3 regions of the Pseudomonas sp. 1L-C-7-B-C1 genome follow, and region 1 is predicted to be linked to each of the others. Evidence: predicted binding sites of a transcription regulator. Region 1 holds the regulator's gene; each other region holds the start of a gene.

Region 1 (7,829 bases):
GCCGATGCTCACGGTGATGGGCGCTGTGTCATTGGCGAACGGCGGCAGCGCTTCGATTGCCAGACGCAGCTTTTCTGCGATAACGCAGGCACCTGCCTTGTCGGTCTCCGGTAGCACTACCATGAATTCCTCACCGCCGTAGCGCGCGGCCAGGTCACCCGGCCTGCGAATGCTGGCAGCCAGCGTCTGGGCAACACTGCGCAAGGCGACGTCGCCGCCATGATGCCCATGGCGGTCATTGAACGCCTTGAAGTGGTCTACGTCGATCATCAGGAGTGCCAAAGGTCGCCCTGACCGTATTCCGCGCGCCCATTCCTGGGCGAGCGCCTGATCCAGCTTGCGGCGATTGGCCAAACCCGTCAGCCCATCAGTGGACGCCAGGCCAGCCAGTTCGCGCTCGGCGTTCTGGCGCAGGCGCAGTTGGCGACCCAACAGCCACGACAGCGAAAGGATGCCGATACACAGCAAACCGGTGGCGCCCGCCACAAGCAGGGCATTGCGCTTCCACACGGCGTAGACATCATCTTGGGATTGAGCGACCACGACGATCAATGGCAGATCCCCGACCCGTGAGAACGTGTACAGCCGCTTGGCGCCGTCGAGTTCGGACACGGCGGCAAAGCTGCCGTTGACCTCGTCCAGGATGCGTTTGAAGTTGGGGCGCATACTGAAGTTCTGGCCGACAAAGGTGCGATTGTTTTCATCGGGTTGGCGGGCGAGCAGCACGCCATCTGCGCTGAGCAAGTTGACGGTGCTGGTGGGGCCGATGTCCAGCGTGCGAAACAGCTGGTTAAAATACGACAGGCGCATTGATGCACTGGCGATGCCGACGAACTGGCCGGTGTCGGAGGGGAGACGCCGACTGAAACTGATGCACAGGTCCTTGAAGCCCCAGCGCGACAGGAACGGTCCATCTACCACCAGCGCCAGCGAGCTGCTCTCCCGGTGTTTTTGAAAGCCTGGCCGATCGGAAAAGTTGTCCAGCCGAGGCGTCAGAGAAGTGGAATCGGCGACGATGCGCCCGGTCTCATCGAGCAGCACCAGATCGCCCTTGTAGGGCGCGGCCGTAGCCCGGTCGAACAGCACCAACTGCCGTAACTCCGGCGAAATCGTCATGACATCGGGTCGTCGCCATGCAGCGATCAGGCCCTGAAGAGAGGTGTCGTACAACTCGGCGTTACGCTGCACATCCGCATCGATCAACTGAACCACGTTGTTCGCCGAGCGCACGGCGGCTTCGTTGGCGGTGCCCAGCTCCCGAAACAATAACCAGGTGACGATGGCCAGGATGGCTCCCACCGCCAGGGCGCTGCCCAGCATCAGCATCTTCTCGGACCCTGATCTGATCCCTCGCGCTAATGGAGGCATGGCTGTCAGTGGCATCGATCATCTCTGACGGGGAAGGAAAGCGTCGTGCAGCGGTAAGGCTTATTCGCCTTCGTCAAACTTGTTGTTGATCAGTTCTACCAGCCCGGCCAGGGCGGCATCGGCTTCGTCACCTTCGGTGGCCAGGTGGATCAGGGTGCCCTTGCCGGCGGCGAGCATCATGACGGCCATGATGCTTTTGCCATCGACCATGGTTTCCGGCGTGCGGCCGACCCTGATCTGACACGGGTACTTGCCGGCGACACCCACGAATTTGGCGGCGGCCCGGGCGTGCAGACCCAGCTTGTTGATGATGGTGATTTCTAGAGCGGGCATCGCGAGGGAGGTCCTTTCAGCTTAGGTCGCGGTGGCGGACCTGAACATTCTTGAGCGATTGCTGCAGCACCTGACCCAGACGTTCAGTCAGGTAGACAGAGCGGTGGTGTCCGCCGGTGCAGCCAATGGCAATCGTGACGTAGGCGCGATTGCTGGCGGCGAAGCGCGGCAACCACTTGTTGAGGTACGAAAAGATGTCCTGGAACATTTCCTCGACGTCCGGTTGAGCGGCGAGGTAATCGGCCACCGGCTTGTCGAGGCCCGACTGCTCACGCAGTTCGGGCTTCCAGTACGGGTTCGGCAGGCAGCGCACGTCGAACACCAGATCGGCGTCAACGGGCATGCCACGCTTGAAGCCAAAGGATTCGATGAGGAAGGCAGTGCCCGGCTCGGGTTTGTTCAGCAGGCGCAATTTGAGGATGTCGCGCAACTGATAGAGATTCAGGTGCGTGGTGTCGACCGTCAGATCAGCCAGATCGATGATCGGACCCAGCAGGGTTTTCTCGTCACGGATCGCTTCGGCCAGCGAGCGCGTCGCCGTGCTCAGCGGATGACGGCGACGGGTCTCGGAAAAACGCTTGAGCAGGGTAGGTTCATCTGCATCGAGGAACAGCACGTCGCACTGGATGTGCCGGGCGCGCACCTCGGCGAGCATGCGCGGAAATCGCGTCAGGTGACTGGGCAGGTTGCGTGCGTCGATCGAGACCGCTAGCAGCGGCTCAGCCAGTTCGCTGTTGATCAGCGCGCGTTCGGCCAGCTCCGGTAGCAGGCCGGCAGGCAGATTGTCGACGCAGTAGAAACCGCTGTCTTCAAGGACATCAAGGGCCGTGCTCTTGCCGGAGCCGGAGCGGCCGCTGACGATGATCATGCGCATGGTCAGTGACCGTTCTGGACGTCGAGCACGACGTTGTAGAGCTCTTCGTCGGTTTTGGCGCCGCGCAGGCGCTTACGCGCATCGTCACGGTCGAGCATGCTGGCGATCTGGCGCAGGAGTTCCAGATGAGCATCAGTGGCCGCTTCCGGGACCAGCAGCACAAACAGCAGGTCAACCGGTGCGCCGTCGATGGCGTCGAAATCGATGGGCTTTTCCAGATGGAGTACGGCGCTAACAGGCGTTGAACAGCCCTTCAGCCGACAGTGGGGAATGGCGATGCCATTACCGAATCCGGTGGAACCGAGCTTTTCACGGGCAATGAGGCTTTCAAACACGACCTGCTCATCCAGATCAGGCACTTGCGTGCCGATCATTTTGGCGATGCTTTGGAGTACGGCTTTTTTGCTGCCGCCTGGCACGTTCACGAGTGAACGGCCAGGGGTCAGGATATTTTCAAGTCGGATCATGGGTGGGGAGTGTCAGCGAGCAGTCGCGCCTTGCAGCAGACTTTGCTGTTTTTCCTTATGTTTTTTGAGTTGGCGGTCAAGCTTGTCGGCAAGCAGGTCAATGGCTGCATACATGTCGTCGTGTTCGGCGTTGGCAACCACTTCAGCGCCAGGAACGTGCAAGGTGGCTTCGATTTTCTGCTTGAGCTTCTCGACCTCCATGGTGACCTGCACATTCGTGATCTTGTCAAAGTGGCGCTCCAATCGGGCGAGTTTCTCGCCGATGTAGGTACGCAGAGGTTCAGTCACTTCCAGCTGGTGTCCACTGATGTTGACTTGCATACAGCTTCTCCTTCGTTGCCAGTGCATTAAGAGGCAGGCGTGATGCCTGCCACTGGAACGCTTTGACGTGTGACCTTTACATCAGTCGCTTGCGTTCGCTGGACGGCGAGATCCCGAGGGATTCGCGGTACTTGGCGACTGTGCGACGGGCCACTTGAATGCCTTGTGCTTCCAGTAAACCAGCGATCTTGCTGTCACTCAACGGCTTTTTCTGATTTTCCGCAGCGACCAGTTTTTTGATGATCGCGCGAATCGCCGTGGACGAGCATTCGCCGCCTTCCGAGGTGCTGACGTGGCTGGAAAAGAAATATTTGAGCTCGTAGATCCCGCGCGGCGTGTGCATGAACTTCTGCGTGGTCACCCGGGAAATCGTCGATTCGTGCATGCCAACCGCTTCAGCAATGTCATGCAGAACCAGCGGCTTCATGGCCTCGTCGCCGTACTCCAGAAAGCCGCGCTGGTGTTCGACGATCTGCGTGGCCACCTTCATCAGCGTCTCGTTGCGGCTCTGCAGGCTCTTGATGAACCAGCGCGCCTCTTGCAGTTGATTGCGCATGAACGTGTTGTCGGCACTGGTATCGGCGCGACGCACAAAGCCTGCATATTGCGGATTGACCCGCAGGCGCGGCACGGATTCCTGGTTCAGCTCCACCAACCAGCGCTCGTTGTCCTTGCGCACGATGACGTCAGGTACGACGTATTCGGGTTCGCTGGATTCGATCTGCGAGCCCGGGCGCGGGTTGAGGCTCTGGACCAGCTCGATGACCTGGCGCAGGTCGTCTTCCTTGAGCTTCATGCGGCGCATCAGTTGCGCGTAGTCGCGGCTGCCCAACAGATCGATGTACTCGCTGACCAGCTTCTGCGCTTCTGCCAGCCACTTGGTTTTGGCCGGCAACTGGCGAAGTTGCAGCAGCAGGCATTCGCTCAGGTTGCGAGCGCCGATGCCCGCAGGCTCGAACTGCTGGATGCGGTGCAGAACGGCTTCGATTTCGTCCAGCTCGATATCGAGCTCGGGATCGAACGCGTCGAGCAATTCGTCGAGTGTTTCGTCGAGGTAGCCCTGGTTGTTGATGCAGTCGATCAGGGTCACGGCGATCAGGCGATCGGTGTCCGACATCGGCGCCAGGTTGAGCTGCCAGAGCAGGTGGCTTTGCAGGCTCTCGCCAACGGAGGTGCGGGTGGTGAAATCCCACTCGTCATCATCATTGCTGGGCAGGCTGCTGGCGCTGGTCTGATAGACGTCTTCCCACGCCGTGTCGACCGGCAGTTCGTTGGGGATGCGCTCGTTCCAGTCACCCTCATCCAGATTGTCGACGGTAGGCGCCGACTCCTGATAAGTGGGTTCCTGAACGTCAGCGTTGGGCTTTTGCTCTACGTTATCGGCCAAGGGGTCGGCGTTGTCGAAATCGTCGCCTTCCTCCTGCCGTTCCAGCATCGGGTTCGACTCCAGCGCCTCCTGAATTTCCTGTTGGAGATCCAGCGTCGACAACTGAAGCAAGCGGATTGCCTGTTGCAGCTGAGGTGTCATCGTCAGCTGCTGGCCCATTCTCAAGACTAGCGAAGGTTTCATGGCAGGGCTTAACACCTTATTCGCCGGCGCACTGCGCGCCATTTACTACCAGGGCGCCGAGGGCGCCAACTTAAGCAAATTATATGCCTGAAGCTGGAGGGTTTGCCTAGAGTGTGATGACAATTAAAAAACGAGGTCGGCGATGGCATCCGTTATGGGAGGGCGCACGACCTCATGTCATCACTGCGGTTACAGGCGGAACTCGTGACCCAGATACACTTCCTTGACCAACTGGTTGGCCAGGATGGACTCGGCGTCGCCTTCGGCAATCAGCTGGCCATCGTTGACGATGTAGGCGGTTTCGCAGATATCCAGCGTTTCACGCACGTTGTGGTCAGTGATCAGCACGCCGATCCCTTTGGCCTTGAGGTGGTGAATGATCTGCTTGATGTCGCCTACGGAAATAGGGTCAACACCGGCAAACGGTTCGTCGAGCAGAATGAATTTCGGCGAAGTGGCAAGGGCGCGTGCAATTTCCACACGGCGGCGTTCACCGCCCGACAGGCTCATGCCCAGGTTGTCGCGGATGTGGGTGATGTGGAATTCCTGCAGCAGGCTTTCCAGCTCTTTGCGGCGGGCCGCGCGATCAAGCTCCTTGCGGGTCTCGAGGATCGCCATGATGTTGTCCGAGACGGAGAGCTTGCGAAAGATCGACGCTTCCTGTGGCAGGTAGCCAATACCGGCACGGGCGCGGCCATGCATCGGCTGGTGGCTGACGTCCTGGTCGTCGATCAGCACGCGACCCTGATCCGCCTGAACCAGGCCGACGATCATGTAGAAGCAGGTGGTCTTGCCAGCGCCGTTGGGGCCGAGCAGGCCTACGATCTGGCCGCTCTCGATGGACAGGCTGACGTCACGTACGACCTGGCGGCTTTTATAGGCTTTGGCCAGGTGTTGGGCTTTCAGCGTTGCCATTACTGGGCCTTCTGCTGGTCGGTTTTCTTTTTCGGCTGGATGACCATGTCGATGCGAGGGCGTGGTGCGGTGACCTTGGTGCCGTTGGCGCGGCCGGCGTTCACGACCTGCTTGACGGTGTCATAGACAATTTTCTCGCCTTCGGACGTGTTGCCGTCGTTGACCACTTTGGCTTTGTCGATCAGCACGATGCGGTTCTGCGCCGCGAAGTATTGAATAGTGACACCCCAGGCCTGAACGATCGGCTTGTCCACCGATGGCTTCTGCTCGTAGTAGGCCAGGTTGCCCACGGACGTGAACACGTCCACGTCGCCTTGCGGTGTGCGGGTGATGGTCACAGTGTTGCCGGTGATCTTCATCGTGCCCTGGGTGATGATGACATTGCCTTTGTAAGTGGCGATGCCTTGCTTGTCGTCCAGCTGCGCGTCATCCGACTGGATGTGGATGGGTTGATCGCGATCCGTCGGCAGAGACCAGGCGCTCGCGCTTCCCAGTGCTGCGCTCAGGCCGAGCAAAAAAGGAAGGGTTTTAACGAGCCTCATACTGTCCTCTTACGTTGGATAGCAGGTTCATCCTGCTTTCTTTCAGATACGCTTTCATACCCGTGCCGGTCGTTACACCGCCAAGGCCGTCGATTCTAACGGGTTGGGCAGTCTCCGCATATTGCTTCTGCGGGAATACAGTCATGCGGCTGCTGGTGATGATAGTGGTGCGGTTCTTTTCGTCGGTGCGGTTGATGCGCACCGAGTCGATCAGCTCGACGTGATCACCGCCCGGCGACACCTCGGCACGAACGCTCTGTACATGCCAGGGGAAGGTCGAACCTCGATACATCTGCAGCACCGGCGTAGTCATCAGGGTGACGTCGGTGGCTTTCAGGTGCTCGACCTTGTCGGCGGTCATGTCGTACTGCATGGTCCCGTCGGGCAGGTACTGAATGCTGTGGGCGTTGGTCGCATAGTAATCGACAGCGCTTTCATCCACGGCAGCCTTGGGTTGATCGAGGAAGCTTTCCGGACTGATGTTCCAGTAGCCGACCGCTGCCAGCAGCAGAGCCAGCACCCCGAACAGCAGAAATGTTCGAAACTTTTTGCTCAGCATAAATGCACTTCTATAGGTAGGCGGCGTGAGCCGCTTCGAGGTTACCCTGAGCTTTCAGGATCAACTCGCAGAATTCGCGGGCAGCGCCTTCGCCGCCACGTGCCTGGGTGGTGCCATGGGCATGCTCGCGGACGAAGCCGGCAGCGTTGGCAACCGCCATGCCCAGACCGACCCGGCGAATGACCGGCAGATCAGGCAAATCGTCACCCAGATACGCGACCTGCTCGTAGCTTAGATTCAGTTGCTGCAAAAGCTCATCAAGGACCACGAGTTTGTCTTCGCGGCCCTGATAAAGATGTGCGATGCCGAGGTTCTTCGCCCGCCGCTCAACCACGGGGGTCTTGCGTCCGCTGATGATGGCGGTGGTAACGCCCGAGTTGATGAGCATCTTGATGCCCTGGCCATCGAGCGTGTTGAACGTCTTGAATTCGCTACCGTCTTCGAGGAAATACAGGCGCCCATCGGTGAGCACGCCATCGACATCGAAGATCGCCAGTTTGATGTTCTTGCCGCGTTGCATCAGGTCATTCATATCGGCGCTCATTTACATGACTCCTGCGCGGAGCAGGTCTTGAAGGTTGAACGCGCCAACAGGGCGATCGTTCTCGTCGACCACGATGAGTGCGCCGATCTTGTTGTCTTCCATGATTTTCAAGGCTTCGGCCGCAAGCATCTCCGGGCGCACGGTCTTGCCGTGGACGGTCATCACTTCATCGATGCTGGCCTGGCGTATGTCGATCGGGCGATCCAGGGTGCGACGCAAATCACCGTCCGTGAAGATACCGGCAAGGCGGCCATCGCTCTCGACGATGGCAGTCATGCCCAGCCCCTTGCGGGTCATTTCCATCAGCGAATCGCGAAGCGGCGTGCCCCGTGCAAC
Region 2 (7,829 bases), on a different contig from region 1:
TGTCGCCCACCAGCACCGCACCGAGCACCTGTTTGCCATCGGCGGACACCACCAGGCGCCGATAGCTGCCGGTGGCCTCGTCGATAAACCGGTAACTGCGCGCACCCGCCAACGCACCATGAGCGTCGCCGATGGAGCCGACGTCGACGCCGAGCAGTTTGAGCTTGGTCGACATGTCCGCCCCGAAGAACGGCTCGGCGTCCAGATCGCACAATTGCGCCGCGACGTTGCGGGCCATTTGATAACCCGGCGCGACGAGGCCGAAGACGCTGCCGTTCCAGGCCGCGCACTCGCCGATGGCGAAAATGTCGGCGTCGCTGGTGCGGCAATGTTCGTCGATGGCGATGCCGCCGCGGGGGCCCAGCGCCAGCTCACACTGGCGGGCGAGGGCGTCTTGCGGACGAATGCCGGCGGAGAAAACGATCAGGTCGGTTTCCAGGAATTCATCGCCGGCGAAATTCATCCGGTAGCGGTATTCCTCACCCGCGCTGATGGATTGCGTCGCGCGGGACAGATGCACGCCAACCCCCAGCGCTTCGATGCGCGCCTTCAGGGCGGCGCCGCCGTGGTCATCCAGCTGCACTGGCATCAGGCGCGGTGCAAATTCCACCACGTGGGCTTCCAGTCCCAGTGACTTCAGCGCGTTGGCCGCTTCCAGCCCCAGCAGCCCGCCCCCGACCACCACGCCGCGTTTCGCCTGACTGGCCGCGGCGCGAATGGTGTCGAGGTCATCCAGCGTGCGGTAGACCAGTCGCGAATGGCCTTCAGCGCCTTCGATGGGCGGCACGAAAGGGTAGGAGCCCGTCGCCAGCACCAGCTTGTCGTAACCAAAGCGGCCCTTGGCGGTGATCACTTCGCGCCGCACCCGGTCGATTTCCAGCACCGGCACACCCAGGTGCAGCGCAAGCCCGGTCTGCTCATATAAAGAAGCAGCGCTCATCGCCAGTGACTCGGCGTCGCGACCGCCAAAGTATTCGGACAGATGCACGCGGTCGTAGGCGCGCTGGCCTTCCTCGCCGAACACATGAATGCGATAGCGCTCAAGGGCGCCGGCGGCGATCAACTGCTCGACGCAGTGGTGACCCACCATGCCGTTGCCGATGACGATCAGGGTTTGGACGTCGTTGAGTGGGGCGACTGTGGTGGTCATATCGAGTCCCGGCCAAGGCCAATCAGGTTTTTCGAAAGCAAAAAAAAGGCGCCCGGAACCTCTCGGTTCCAGGCGCCTTTGCCTGTTCTTTTAAGGGTTGCCGCCCGACCACAGTGTCGACGCCAACCTGATGAGCCCGATGCCGTGGACGGCTGGCGGTCTGCGTTGACCGGCCAGGGCTGCCAACCGGGTGTTCAGGCTGGACTTGATAAGGGACGTAGCAATGGCTGTGCCAGTGGAGAATGTCCAGGTGTCGGACGCCTTTCGTCCTCGCCAGACGCGCAGGTTTGACGGGCCAGAAGCGTGATCGTAAGCCGATCTCATCGCCCTCAATAGCGAACGGTTCCGGCTCGAAAAGGGTGCGATTTACCCTGGTGCGCCCCACTGTGAAGCTCAACGCCCTTTGATCGTGTGAGCAGAATTCGCCCGAAACCGTCCGCTGCACGTCTTCCGGCCAGGCTGGCCTGTCGTTTGCAACACCGTGTCCACAGGCAATCAACGCCGATTGCCATATTCACGACAAAGGCGCCGTGTGCTCTCCGTTTTCCAACGGATGAGAACAGGGCGTCTTTTTTTGCTTTCAGGAAACGGAATATGGCGAGCAGCAGCGTAAAGAGCGTGTGTCCTTATTGTGGTGTCGGTTGCGGCATCGTCCTGCAGGTCGAGGACAACCGAGTCATCAAGGTGGTCGGCGACAAGACTCACCCGAGCAATTTCGGCCGTCTGTGCACCAAAGGCACTACCTGCGGCCAGGCGATTGCCGAGTCGGGGCGGATGGAGTCCGCGTACATCCGCCATCAGCGCAGTCACGAGCCTGTGCGCGCTGACATGGACGCAGCGATCAGCGAAACCGCCCGGCGCTTGCGTGGGATTCTGGATCGCGATGGCCCTTGCGCACTGGCGTTCTACGTCTCGGGGCAGATGTCCCTGGAGGCGCAATACCTGGCCAACAAACTCGCCAAAGGTTTTGTGCGCACCGCCAATATCGAGTCCAACTCGCGGCTGTGCATGGCCAGCGCGGGCAGCGGCTACAAGCTCTCGTTGGGCGCGGACGGCCCGCCTGGGTCCTACGATGATTTCGACAAGGCCGATCTGTTTTTCGTGATCGGCGCGAATATGGCCGACTGTCACCCGATCCTGTTCCTGCGCATGATGGACCGGGTCAAGGCCGGGGCGAAGCTGATCGTCGTCGACCCCCGGCGCAGCGCCACCGCCGACAAGGCCGGGCTGTTCCTGCAAATCAAACCCGGTACCGACCTCGCGCTGCTCAACGGCCTGTTGCATCTTCTGGTGGAGAACGGCGACACCGACGCCGACTTCATCGCCTCGTTCACCCAGGGCTGGGACGTCATGCCCGAGTTCCTCGCCGAGTACACGCCGGCTTACGTCGCGCAGATCACCGGCCTGGGCGAAGCAGAAATCCGTCAAGCCGCGCGGATGATCGGCGCGGCGCAGGAGTGGATGAGTTGCTGGACCATGGGCCTGAACCAGAGCACCCACGGCACCTGGAACACCAATGCGTTGTGCAACTTGCACTTGGCGACCGGGGCGATCTGTCGGTCCGGCAGCGGTCCGTTTTCCCTGACCGGCCAACCGAATGCCATGGGCGGAAGGGAAATGGGCTACATGGGCCCGGGACTTCCCGGACAGCGCTCGGTGTTGGTGGACGCCGACCGCCGCTTCATCGAAGACCTCTGGCGCATCCCCGAGGGCAGCATTCCGCACCCGCCCGGTGGCGGCACCATCGACCTCTTCGAACAGATGCGCGACGGCGTGATCAAGGCCTGCTGGATCATCTGCACCAACCCGGTGGCCAGCGTCGCCAACCGCACCACGGTCATTGACGCCTTGAAGGCCGCTGAGCTGGTCATCACCCAAGACGCCTTCCTCGACACCGAAACCAATCGCTACGCCGACATCCTTTTGCCGGGCGCGCTCTGGGCCGAGGCGGAAGGGGTGATGATCAACTCCGAACGCACCCTCAATTTGACGCAGAAAGCCGTCGATGCGCCGGGGCAGGCCTTGCCCGACTGGCAGATCATCGCCAGCGTCGCCTGTGAAATGGGCTTCGCCGACGCCTTCAGTTACGCCTCGGCAGAGGAGGTGTTCGAAGAAATCAAACAGGCCTGGAACCCCGCCACGGGCTACGACATTCGCGGCGCCAGCTATGGGCGGCTGCGGGATCAGTCTTTGCAATGGCCGTGCGCGCCAGATGACGAGACCGTGCGCAGTCCGATTCGCTACCTCAGCGATAGCGGTGCGGGCCCAGTCAAGGAAGGCGTCACGCCACGGCGGCCGATTATCTTTCCCACCGCAAACGGCAAAGCGGTATTTTTCCCACGCCCGCACATAGCGCCGGCTGAACTGCCTAACGATGCATTTCCCATGGTGCTCAACACCGGCCGCCTGCAGCATCAATGGCACACCCTGACCAAGACCGGGAAAGTGCCGACACTGAACGCGCTGAATGCCCGCCCTTTCGTCGAACTGCACCCCGACGATGCCCTTGCGCTGGGGATCCGCGAAGGCAATGGCGTCGAAATCCGTTCTGCGCGGGGGCTGGCGGTGTTGCCTGCGGTGATCAGCGATCGCGTGCTGCCGGGCAACTGCTTCGCGCCCTTTCACTGGAATGACGTGTACGGCGAAAAACTGGCGATCAACGCCGTGACCAACGACGCCGTCGACCCGATTTCCCGGCAACCCGAATTCAAGTGCTGTGCAGTCGCCTTGCGCAAGGTCGAGCTGATCGGGCATCGCTTCCTCGATTTGCCCCCAGCCGAGACCGAGAACGAGATTGCACCTGACCATGCGCCGCAGTTGACCCTGCTTTGGGCATCCCAGACCGGGAATGCCGAAGCGTTGGCCCGGCAGTTCGGCGACCAGTTGAAAACTGCCGGTGTGCCGGTTCAGGTGGCGGCGATGGACAGTTTTTCTTTCGAGCGTCTGGACCAGCTGCAGAACGTCGCGCTGATCAGTAGCACGTTTGGCGATGGCGAATCTCCCGACAACGGGAAACGATTCTGGCAAATACTGGCTGCTCGGCACGAGCGTCTAGAGTCGCTGCGCTACGCCGTTCTGGCGCTCGGTGATTCGAGTTACGACCGCTTTTGCCAGCACGGCAAGAACCTTGACCAGCGCCTGCAACAGCTGGGCGCTTCGGCACTGCTCCCCAGAATCGATTGCGATGGCGATTACCAAGCCCACGCAGACAGCTGGTTCACCGGGTTGCAGCAGGCGCTGTCGCTGAATCTTCCTACCCCGTCGATCAGCGATGAAGCGCAGCTTTGTGGGAACCAGCCTTCAAGAACACAGCCCCATCACGCGCGTTTGTCGCTCAATCGGCGACTGAATGGGCACGGTGCCGCCAAGGACACGCGGCAACTGGGGCTGAGCCTTGAGGACTCGGGGATGACCTATGAAGCGGGCGATGCCTTGGGGGTCTGGCCGCGCAATTGCCCCGAGCTGGTCGATGAGCTGCTCAAGCTCACGGGCCTGAATACCGACCAACCGGTGCGTGGCGTGAAGGCTAGCGACGTGCCGCTGGGTCAGGCGTTGGCCGAGCAATTCGAAATCGCGCGACCTGGCGCAGACACCTTGGCATTCATCGCCGAGCGAAACGGCAGCAACGACCTGAAAACACTCCTGACCGAGCCGTTCAAAAGCGAGCTGAAGGACTGGTTGTGGGGCCGACAGTTGACCGACGTGTTGCGCGAGTTCCCCATCGCCTGCTCTGCGGAGGAATGGCTTGACCATCTCAAACCGCTGCAGCCCCGGCTTTATTCGATCTCGTCGAGCGCCAAGGCGCATCCCGATGAAGTCCACCTGACGGTTTCCGCCGTGCGCTTCGGCCTGCGCAAAGGCGTTTCATCGACCTTCCTGGCGGATCGTGCGGGCGATTGCAAGGTGCCAATTTTCCTGCAACCCACGCGGTATTTTCGCCCTCCGCTGGATGGAGATGTGCCGATGATCATGATCGGCCCAGGCACCGGGGTGGCGCCGTTCCGGGCGTTTCTACAGGAGCGGCGCGCCCGCGGCGACCGGGGTCGTAACTGGCTGTTCTTCGGCGAGCAGCATCAGGCCACCGACTTTTACTACCGCGACGAACTGCAAGGCCTGCAGCAGGACGGCCTGCTGACCCGGCTGAGCCTGGCGTTTTCGCGGGATCAGGCGGAGAAGATCTACGTTCAGCAGCGCATACAGGAGCAGGGCGCTGAACTCTGGCGCTGGCTGGAGGAGGGTGCGCACCTGTACATCTGCGGTGATGCTTCGCGGATGGCGCGGGATGTCGATCAGGCGCTGCGTCGTGTGATCAGCGAACAGGGCGGCGTCAGCCTGGAAAAAGCGGCCGAACAGTTGCGCTGTCTGACCGAGCAAAAGCGCTACCTGCGGGACGTGTATTAGCCCCGTTCACTCACTCTGCGGTTGGCGGCTGAACCGTAACTGAACGGATTTCTCGATCAAACAAGAAAACCTTTGGATACCTGAACTTATCTGCCTTTTCTCCCTCTCATGCCGGTAGCCATTGATCGCGGCAGCCTGATAAGCTCGCGGCTTTACTCGTTTGCCCTATTGGCGCATGAACAAGGAAACAGAATGAAACAGCATCGGTTGGCAGCGGCGATTGCCCTGGTCGGTCTGGTACTCGCGGGCTGTGACAAGCAAGCCAGCACCGTTGAGCTGAAAACCCCGGCCCAGAAAGCCTCTTACGGTATCGGCCTGAACATGGGCAAAAGCCTGGCTCAGGAAGGCATGGACGATCTGGATTCCAAAGCGGTAGCGCTGGGTATCGAAGACGCCGTTGGCAAGAAAGAGCAGAAGCTCAAAGACGAAGAGTTGGTTGCAGCGTTTGGCGACCTGCAAAAGCGCGCTGAAGAGCGCATGGCCAAGATGAGCGAAGAGTCGGCAGCCGCCGGCAAGAAGTTCCTCGAAGAAAACGGCAAGCGCAAGGAAGTCACCACCACCGCTTCCGGTCTGCAGTACGAGATCATCAAGAAAGCCGACGGTCCAGTACCGAAGCCGACCGATGTCGTGACCGTTCACTACGAAGGCAAGCTGACTGATGGCAAAGTGTTCGACAGCTCTGTTGAACGCGGCAGCCCGATCGATCTGCCAGTGAGCGGCGTGATCCCGGGTTGGGTTGAAGGTCTGCAGCTGATGCACGTTGGCGAGAAGGTCAAACTCTACATCCCTAGCGAACTGGCCTACGGCGCGCAAAGCCCTAGCCCAACCATCCCGGCAAACTCGGTTCTGGTCTTCGACCTGGAACTGCTGGGCATCAAGGACCCTGCTACTGCAGGCGCCAATGATGCTGCTGGCGCTGATGAAGAAGAAGAGGCTGCCCCGGCCGCCGAACCGGCCAAGCCAGCCGCCAAGAAGTAATCAGTCGACCGTCTGATTACCGCTTGAAAGAAATGCCCCGTCTCGACGGGGCATTTTCATTTCCGGGCCGATTTGATCGAACCGGCTTGAAAGAGCAGAGTCCCATGTCGGTCAGTAGCGGTGCGTTAAGCCGAGATTTGTCGGAGGCTGAGAGGCATTTATTGAGCCGTAGCTAGCCTCACGGACCGAATGAGTCAACGGTTTTTGCGGGTTTTTATGTGTGTAAAAAACGCGCGATCTAAGCCCAGGCCCGGTAGAACGGGCGTTCCGGGCTCGAAAAGCAGGTCTGTTCACAAGGTTATCCACAATTTGTGTGGATAACCTTTGGGCGCGGAATCGGCTGCCGAGTCGGTAGGCTTCAGCACCATACACGTGAGACAGCAGGTCGATTTTTATCGGTAATTGTGGAGTGGATATGAAAGCACCCTGGAATCTCATTCGTTATCTGCCCATGGCCAAGCGCTTGATGGCGGCAGGTCGTTTGCCCGCACTGCTGTTTGCCGTGGCAGGCAAAACAGCCAGTGAAGGCGGTCGACTGGGGAAAATAAAAGACGATCTGAAACTGCTTCAAGCGTTGTGCCTGGCTTACTGGCGCGGGGAATATCGCGCCATCAGCGGTAAGGCGATTCTCTCGATCGTGGCCGGCCTGATGTATTTCATCAGCCCTCTGGATGCAATTCCTGACTGGATTCCGGGTCTGGGGATGCTGGACGACATCGCCGTGCTGGCGTGGGTGATGAAGCACCTCGAAGCCGAGCTCAGCGCGTTTCGTGCCTGGCGCGCGTTGCAGAACCCGGAAAAGCTCGCGGTGGTTGAGCGTTTGCCGGCGACGCCTGTCTTGCTGGAGCATGAGAAGAAGATTTGAAGACGGCCTTGCGTGGCTTATCAGTGGCGGCGGCAGTACTCATTGATTCCGCACACGCCAGTCGTCGCTGACCGCTGTTAAGATGCCGCCCATACTTAGAAAAATACTACGTAAAGCGCGTTTTTGTCCTACAGGGGTGTTGGTATGGATCTTCAGGTTATTTCGCGCGATGGAGAGCCGGAATATGCGGTGCTGCCATGGGCGCAGTATCAGGCCCTGTTGCGCGCGGCGGGTGTTGCGCATGGCCCGGGGTCCGAGTCTGCCACTCACGCTGAAGGCCATCGCGAACAGCCTGCTGCCGCAGTTGACCTTCCTTCTTTCGATCAGCTAGGTGCCCTGCGCGAGGCCAAGGGCCTGGAAGTGGCGCAGCTGGCCCGCGCAGTCGGCATCAGCCCGTCTTATCTGAACCTGATTGAAAGCGGCGCCCGTGAGCCG
Region 3 (7,829 bases), on a different contig from region 1:
CCCACGCTTTGATCGGCACCGGATTGGCCAGAATCCACTCGCGCGCCTTGCCCATCAGGTCCTCGGCATCGCTGGCCAACTGATCGATCACACCGGTCTTCAAGGCATGGTCGACGCTCATCGTCCGGCCTTGCATCAGCAACGGCAGCGCTTTTTCCAGCCCCAACATTCGCACCAGCCGCACCGTGCCACCCCCGCCCGGAAGCAAACCGAGGGTGACTTCCGGCAAGCCCAATTTTATGTGGCCTCCACTCAGTGCAATGCGATGGTGACAGGCCAGGCACAGCTCCAGGCCACCGCCCAGAGCCGAGCCCTCAATGGCCGCCACCACCGGCTTGCCGTAGGTTTCCAGCGCGCGAAGCTGCGCCTTGAGGTCCATGGTCATCTGGTAGAAGGCGGCGGCGCGGGCGGCGTCGACCTGGCTCAGCTCGTTGAGGTCGCCGCCGGCAACGAACGTCTTCTTCGCCGAGCGGATGATCACACCGGCGATGGCCTCTCTGTCCGCCTGAAGACGCTCGAGCGTCTCGGCCATGGCCTGGCGATACACCGCGTTCATGGTATTGGCCTGCTGGCCGGGCATGTCGAGGGTCAGGGTGACAATCTGATCCGGGCCGGTTTCGTAGCGGATGGCATCGGTCATGCGGTCGTTCTTCCTGAAACGGTTGTCGGATAAAGGCGGTCGGCGAAGGGCTTGGCGTACTCCACGTTCATACCCGCTCGATGATCGTCGCGATGCCCATGCCGCCGCCGACGCACAGGGTCGCCAGGCCGTAGCGCAATTGCCGGGCTTCCAGCTCATCGAGCAGTGTTCCGAGAATGATGCAGCCCGTGGCACCCAGTGGATGGCCGAGGGCGATCGAGCCGCCGTTCACGTTGACCTTGTCGGGGTCGATGTCCAAGTCCTTGATGAACTTGAGCACCACCGAGGCAAAGGCCTCGTTGACCTCGAACAGATCGATGTCATCGATGGTCAGCCCCGCTCGCGCCAGGGCTTTGCGCGTAGCGGGCGCGGGACCTGTGAGCATGATGGTCGGATCGGTGCTGGTCACCGCCGTCATCACAATGCGGGCCCGGGGCCGCAGCCCCAGCGCCTGACCTTTTTGCGCGGTGCCGAGCAGCATCAAGGCGGCGCCATCGACGATGCCGGAGCTGTTGCCCGGCGTGTGCACGTGCTCAATGCGCTCAACGTGGCTGTAAACGCGCAGCGCCGTGGCGTCATAGCCCATTTTGCCGATCGCCTCAAAACTGGGGCGCAGTTTGCCCAACGCCTCCCGTGTCGTGTCGGGGCGGATGAACTCGTCATGGTCGAGCAAGAGCAGGCCATTCTGGTCCCTGACCGGCACCAGCGAACGGCGGAATGCGCCCCGCTCCCGCGCCAGCGCCGCTTTGTGCTGGGATTGCACAGCGAACATATCCACGTCATCGCGGCTGAAGCCTTCAAGGGTTGCGATCAGGTCGGCGCCGATCCCCTGGGGTGTGTAGTGAGCGTGCAGACTGGTTTGCGGGTCCAGCATCCAGGCGCCGCCGTCACTGCCCATCGGCACCCGCGACATCGATTCCACGCCGCCGACCACCACCAGATCCTCGAACCCGGAGCGGATCTTCATCGCCCCCAGATTCACTGCCTCAAGCCCGGATGCGCAAAACCGGTTGACCTGAACCCCGGCCACGCTGCCGGCCCAATCGGCGACCAGCGCTGCGGTTTTGGCAATATCGGCGCCTTGATCGCCGATAGGCGTCACGCAGCCCAGTACAATGTCATCGACGTGGTGGGTGTCGAGGTGATTGCGCACTTGCAGTTCTTTCAGCAGCCCCGCCACCAGATCCACCGGTTTGACGCTGTACAAGGCGCCATCCGGCTTGCCCCTGCCCCGCGGCGTGCGCAAGGCATCGTAAATAAACGCTTCGGTCATCCTGTCCTCGTTAACCCGATGAACTGTCTTTTTATAGGCGCGATCGACAGTCGAACTGTCATGGGAGCACTGTCTATCACAAGCGGTATCACAGAGCGCGTTCTTTCGCCTGATCGGTTAACAGGGTAGCTGGTTGTGGGAAGTTTCGGACTCTGACGAACGGTAGCGCGCTATTGAACCAGGGCGGTTTGGTACGCAGGTGTCTAGCAAGCGAATATCTGAGTGATAGCTATTCGCCAAATGTGGTAAAGCAATAAAAATCGAGTGGGTTAATCCTTAACGATCTAAGCCGCACAGCACGTGGGCTCTAAGGTTTAGTCAGTAGCAGTGGCGCTACAACAAAAACGATTCACCCAGCGCCTGCCGCTTGCGATCTGCTGATCGGGGCACCTGCTCTTTTGCCTCACCTTTGCCAACCCTCGCTTTGGTCATACCCAAGGCCCATGGGTTTCTGTCGCTCAGGAATAACAAGAAAGGCATCCACTATGTTCAAGTTCAAACGCTCGAAAATACGCCAGGCTGGATTAATTGTTTTCGCCACTACGCTGCTGCTCATCCTGCCCAACATGACCCGCCTGTTTGGCTGAGCATCCTGCCGCTTGCAAGCGCAGCCCCGACCCCCGACTTGCCTTTGTCCTGAAGGTCACCGGCGGCCGTGCGGGTATCGCGTATTGGACTCGCGAAGTTTTGGGATTTTGGGGGTGGCATTCAGGCGCACCGAGTAGCGCGCCGTTCGGCTGATGGCCGCCGAGCGTTCTTCTGAACGCTCGACCGCTACGGGTTGATCAGCCCTGGCGTTGCACCTGAATCATCGGCGCTGGCGCTGGCTCTTTCGCAGCCGCAGGAATAGCGATCGGCGCCGAGGGCGACACCACCACCTTGGCGTGCATCTGCTCGCAACCACCACCACGGCGCATGCCGCGCACCGGGCAGGCGTCCAGATAATCCAGGCCCACGGCGAGCTTCAGATGCCGCTCCGGGATCGCTAATTGATTGGTCACGTCGAAGCTGTACCAGGCGTCGTCAATCCACGCTTCCGCCCACGCATGGCTGGACAGATGCTCGCTGCTGTCACTGCAGAGATAACCCGACACATAGCGCGCCGGCACCCCCAGACTGCGGGCGCAGGCCAGAAACGCATGGGTGTGGTCCTGACATACGCCGACGCGATTGGCGAACGCTTGCGCGGCGCTCGTGTCGACGGCGGTCGAGCCTGGCGTGTAGGTGATGTGCTCGTTGAGCGCGTGCATCATATCGATCAGCGCGGTGCGGTCGGTGCGCTTGTGGGTCTGCGCGATGGCAAAGGCGCGAATCGCTTCGTCGGCCTCGGTCAGGCGGGTAAAGCGCAGGAACGGCAATGCAGACTGGCTTTCATGTTCCGCCTCGCGCTTCTCGTCGATCTCGACCTGCCCACGCGCGCCAATGACGATGGCTTCATGGGGTTCGTCCAGGGTCAGGACGTGGAGAATGTTGCCGAAGGGATCGATCTGAGCACGCACCGGGCGCGGCAATGCCAATTGCCAGCTCAGCACCTGCTGGCGCTCGCTGTCATGGGGAGTCAGACGCAAATACTGGATGCTGGCGCGGACCTGATCGTCGTAGTGATAGGTGGTCTCGTGGCTAATTGAGAGTCTCATGCAGCCTCCAGGTAAGAAGTGTGAATGACGCTACCCAGTTGGGCCAGAAGAGGGATGAATTCGTTCAACCACTCATGCAGGCCTTCATCGAGGATCTCGTCGATGCCGGTGTAGCGCAGGCGAGCGTCCAGCTCGGCGGCCAGACGCTGGGCGGGACGGCCATTGGCCCCGGGCAGACTGGCGAGAATGATGTCCAGCTCCTCCAGACACGCACGCAATGAGCGCGGAATGTCCGCACGCAACAGCAGCAATTCAGCGACCTGACGGGCACCCGGTGCATCGCGGTAGACTTCCGTGTACGCCTCGAACGAGGACAACGCGCGCAACAGCGCACTCCATTGGTAATAGCCGGCGGCGGAACTGTCTGCCGCCGCGTTGGCGGACGGGCCGCGCAATTCGAGCATTTCATAACGCGCATCGAGCATGCGCAGGGTGTTGTCAGCGCGCTCGATGAAGGTGCCCAGACGAATGAAACGGAAGGCGTCGTTGCGCATGATGGTGCCGTAGGTGGCGCCGCGGAACAGGTGCGAACGCTCCTTGACCCACTCACAGAAACGGCTCATCCCGTAGCGGCTCAACCCCTGTTCGGCGATGCCGCGAATTTCCAGATACGTGGCGTTGATGTTTTCCCACATGTCCGCCGTAATACGCCCACGCACCGCATGGGCACTGGCCCGCGCCGCACCCAGACAGCTGAAGATGCTGGCCGGGTTTTCGGCGTCCAGCGCGAAAAAGTGCAGCAAGCGCTCGGCGTGCAGGTCGCCGTGGCGCTCCAGGTAATCGTCCAGGGTTCCGGTGATCAGCAGTGGCATGGCGATTTCATTGAGGCCATCCCCGCGTCCGTCCTGTGGCATCAGCGACAGCGAGTAACTGACGTCGAGCATCCGGGCGAGGTTTTCGGCGCGCTCCAGGTACCGCGACATCCAATATAAATCCGAGGCAGTTCTACTTAGCATTGGCAGGCATCCTTAATCCTCGACCACCCAGGTGTCCTTGGTTCCGCCACCCTGCGACGAATTCACCACCAGCGAGCCTTCGCGCAGGGCAACGCGCGTGAGACCGCCGGGCACTACACGGGTTTCGCGGCCAGCCAGGACGAACGGGCGAAGGTCGATGTGGCGTGGGGCGATGCCGTTCTCGACGAAGGTCGGACAGGTCGACAGGCACAAGGTCGGCTGGGCGATGTACGCGTGGGGCTTGGCCTTGAGCCGCGCCCGGAACGACTCGATTTCGGCCGCAGTGGCGGCGGGACCGACGAGCATGCCGTAACCGCCAGAGCCCTGGGTTTCCTTGACCACCAGATCGCCCAGGTTGGCGAGCACGTGGGACAGCTCTTCGGGCTTGCGGCACTGCCAGGTCGGCACGTTCTTGAGGATCGGCTCTTCGTCGAGGTAGAAACGGATCATGTCGGTCACGAAGGGGTAGACCGACTTGTCGTCCGCCACGCCGGTGCCGATGGCATTGGCCAGCACAACATTGCCGGAGCGGTAGGCGGCCAGCAGGCCCGGCACCCCGAGCATCGAATCCGGATTGAACGCCAGCGGATCAAGGAATGCGTCGTCGAGCCTGCGGTAAATCACGTCGACCGCTTTTGGCCCGTCCGTGGTGCGCATGAAGACGCGGTCATCGCGCACGAACAGATCGGCGCCTTCGACCAGTTCGACGCCCATTTCCCGGGCCAGAAACGCATGTTCGAAAAACGCGCTGTTAAAGCGCCCGGGAGTCAGCACGACGACGCTGGGGTTATCCAGCGGACTCGAGCTCTTCAGGGTGTCCAGCAGCAGATTCGGGTAGTGATCGATGGGCGCGATGCGTTGCGCGGCGAACAGCTCGGGGAACAGCCGCATCATCATCTTGCGGTCTTCGAGCATGTAGCTCACGCCGCTGGGGGTGCGCAGGTTGTCTTCGAGCACGTAATACGTGCCATCGCCATCACGCACCAGATCGACGCCGGAGATATGCGAATACAGGTCGCGATGAAGATTCAGGCCCTGCATCGCCAACTGGTATTGCTCATTGGCGAGGACCTGTTCGGCGGGAATGATCCCGGCCTTGATGATGCGCTGCTCATGATAGAGGTCAGCGAGAAACATGTTCAGCGCCTTGACGCGCTGAATGCAACCGCGCTCCACCACCCGCCATTCGCTGGCCGGGATACTGCGCGGAATCGTATCGAAGGGGATGAGCCGCTCGGTGCCCTGCTCGTCGCCGTACAGCGTGAACGTGATCCCGGCGCGATGAAACAACAAATCGGCCTCACGCCGGCGCTGTGCGAGCAACTCAGGCGGCGCTTCGCCCAGCCAGCGGGCGAATTCCCGATAATGCGGACGGACTATGCCGCCCGCATCGTACATCTCGTCATAAAAGGTGCGGATCATGCCGTACTCCTTGTCACCATGGACACCAGAGCCTTCGCAAGGCCCGTGCCATCGGCATAAACGCTTGAAAATCAACGGGTTGATTTAAACAGCCGGAGCGCCCGCACCATTCCTGTGCGCGATGCGCCCTGACCTGTTACCTGACGCTCCATGGCGAAGCGTCCCGCGCTTGGAAAAACTATCGCGCGCATAGCCAGAGTTCATTTCCGCCCGGTACGTGAGCTCAGCATAATTGCCCCATACCGCAGACCAACCCGCCGGATTACACAGGGCGATTGGCTACAAAACCTTATTCGCAGCATCGCTGCAGACAACCGATATTCCCTTTCCGCCGCTCCCAAGAGAGCGGCTTTTTTTTGCTTGTGATTCAGCTCGGTGCATCTCCCGCCCCACTTTTGTCGTGGAGCCGGGAGACAGCGTTTGAAGATCGGCGCAATGGCTTCAGCGCCTCAATGTCAATGAAGGCGCTGGAGTACCTGTTTGACGCCCCAGCCTTCGACCTCCCCGTCCAGACCGACAATCGCGGTCTGGAAATCCTGCTCGAAATCGCCTATCCCGTCGTAGGTGGCGTACATCACTTTGCTCAGTTCCAGGTGCCAGGCACCGTCTTCCAGTGCATTGAGCTGGACATTGACTGACTCGCCACGAAATTTTTCCGCAGCCTGACGCGCCCGGTCCTCATCCGGAAAGGTGGCATAGAACTCAATGGGGTGAATGCGTGCGAAGTCGAAACCGCCTTCTTTCATGCAGCGCAGAACATGGCTGCTGACGTCTTCTTGATAGGCTGTGCTCATGAAACGTCCTCCTATGCAACGATAGATAGAGTTTCAACTATCCCGAAACACCCCTCGATGGCGAGGCGTGTAGCGGCAGGTCATCTGCCGCCCGGGACTCAAGCATGTCGCTGACAAGGCCGGTGCGCTTTACAAAACGGGCATACGTACGCGAGCGGACTCGGGTAGATGCATCACCGACCTCGCTGGCAGAGTACGCCCATTGATAGCGCGTTGCCAATTGGCAGGATGCCGTGAAATGCAGGCTTCTTACGAAGCCTCGACGATGGAGATGATCTGTACCGCGTTCTGCTCTTTGAGTGTCTTCACGGTGGGCTCGGCAGTGCGACCGTCGAGGTCGATCAGATCAAGATCACTGGCGACCGGAAACAGGATCGGACGGAGTTGCTGCGCAGCCTCTTCTTCACTGGGACGGTGATCGGATTCAAGATCGAGGGTTTGCTGCACACCGTCTTTGTCCAGAAACGAAATAGTCCACACTTTCATCAATGTCTCCTCAGTAAAGGCCTGACTACAGCCTGTTGATCTTGACCCTTGCGGCGCAACGACGTTCAACCCGAATCGTCAGCGCACGCCGGACCTTCATAGCTTCAACTCATTATGCGCGGCAAAAAAAACGCCCCGGTGTCGGGGCGTTTTTTCATGTGGCTGCCGTTATTGTGGCTTGGCGTCTTTGACCCCTGCCGTGTTGTCCAGCAGGCTCCTGGTCGCGGTCTGCAGGAAGCTGTCGAGCTTCTTGCGCAACTCGGCGACGTCCGGCGCGTTCGGCATCAGCTCGGCATGGGGCTTTCTGCCCAACTCGTAGCTGTACACCTTCGGCTCCATTTCCTTGGGTTCGATCAGGATCCGGTTACCGGTGACCAGCGCCACGGTCTGCTCGCTGCCCGATGGCTTGATCACACCGAAGCCCTCGTCTCCCGCCGGCAGATTGAGCAGGTCGCGGCCCCAGCACTGGTGCACGGTGTCCCCACCCAGGCGGCCCATGATGGTCGGCACGATGTCGATCTGCGTGCCGACGATGCTGCTGCGCTTGCCGAACTTGTCTTGCAGGCCCGGGGCGATCATCAGCATCGGCACGTTGAAGCGGCCCAGGTCCATCTCGGTGAT

The links. Region 1 encodes sigma-54, which starts transcription at its own class of promoters, with help from an activator protein. Its sites were predicted from a motif close to ANTGGCATNNANNTTGCTNT; they were not measured.
Region 2: nirB (nitrite reductase large subunit NirB) is a predicted target of sigma-54. The motif match lies at 1,368-1,387, and genes of this name have one in related genera.
Region 3: AC0Z8Z_RS05145 (circularly permuted type 2 ATP-grasp protein) is a predicted target of sigma-54. The motif match lies at 5,962-5,981, and genes of this name have one in related genera.

The regions. Positions count from the first base shown of each region.
Region 1 covers NZ_JBXAWH010000001.1:466,231-474,059, reverse strand. Annotated here, with positions in the region: gene AC0Z8Z_RS02150 (sensor domain-containing diguanylate cyclase) at 1-1,383, opposite strand, end outside; gene AC0Z8Z_RS02145 (HPr family phosphocarrier protein) at 1,429-1,701, opposite strand; gene rapZ (RNase adapter RapZ) at 1,718-2,575, opposite strand; gene ptsN (PTS IIA-like nitrogen regulatory protein PtsN) at 2,578-3,042, opposite strand; gene hpf (ribosome hibernation-promoting factor, HPF/YfiA family) at 3,055-3,363, opposite strand; gene AC0Z8Z_RS02125 (RNA polymerase factor sigma-54) at 3,440-4,933, opposite strand; gene lptB (LPS export ABC transporter ATP-binding protein) at 5,123-5,848, opposite strand; gene lptA (lipopolysaccharide transport periplasmic protein LptA) at 5,848-6,390, opposite strand; gene lptC (LPS export ABC transporter periplasmic protein LptC) at 6,377-6,949, opposite strand; gene kdsC (3-deoxy-manno-octulosonate-8-phosphatase KdsC) at 6,960-7,493, opposite strand; gene AC0Z8Z_RS02100 (KpsF/GutQ family sugar-phosphate isomerase) at 7,494-7,829, opposite strand, start outside.
Region 2 covers NZ_JBXAWH010000005.1:339,057-346,885, reverse strand. Annotated here, with positions in the region: gene nirB (nitrite reductase large subunit NirB) at 1-1,150, opposite strand, end outside; gene AC0Z8Z_RS10775 (bifunctional nitrate reductase/sulfite reductase flavoprotein subunit alpha) at 1,745-5,551, shown strand; gene bamJ (BamJ family beta-barrel-assembly machinery protein) at 5,744-6,529, shown strand; gene AC0Z8Z_RS10765 (YkvA family protein) at 6,945-7,394, shown strand; gene AC0Z8Z_RS10760 (helix-turn-helix domain-containing protein) at 7,539-7,829, shown strand, end outside.
Region 3 covers NZ_JBXAWH010000002.1:415,834-423,662, forward strand. Annotated here, with positions in the region: gene AC0Z8Z_RS05125 (3-hydroxyacyl-CoA dehydrogenase NAD-binding domain-containing protein) at 1-640, opposite strand, end outside; gene AC0Z8Z_RS05130 (acetyl-CoA C-acetyltransferase) at 708-1,913, opposite strand; gene AC0Z8Z_RS05135 (transglutaminase family protein) at 2,699-3,550, opposite strand; gene AC0Z8Z_RS05140 (alpha-E domain-containing protein) at 3,547-4,506, opposite strand; gene AC0Z8Z_RS05145 (circularly permuted type 2 ATP-grasp protein) at 4,519-5,928, opposite strand; gene AC0Z8Z_RS05150 (ribonuclease E inhibitor RraB) at 6,384-6,722, opposite strand; gene AC0Z8Z_RS05155 (hypothetical protein) at 6,972-7,208, opposite strand; gene AC0Z8Z_RS05160 (LTA synthase family protein) at 7,377-7,829, opposite strand, start outside.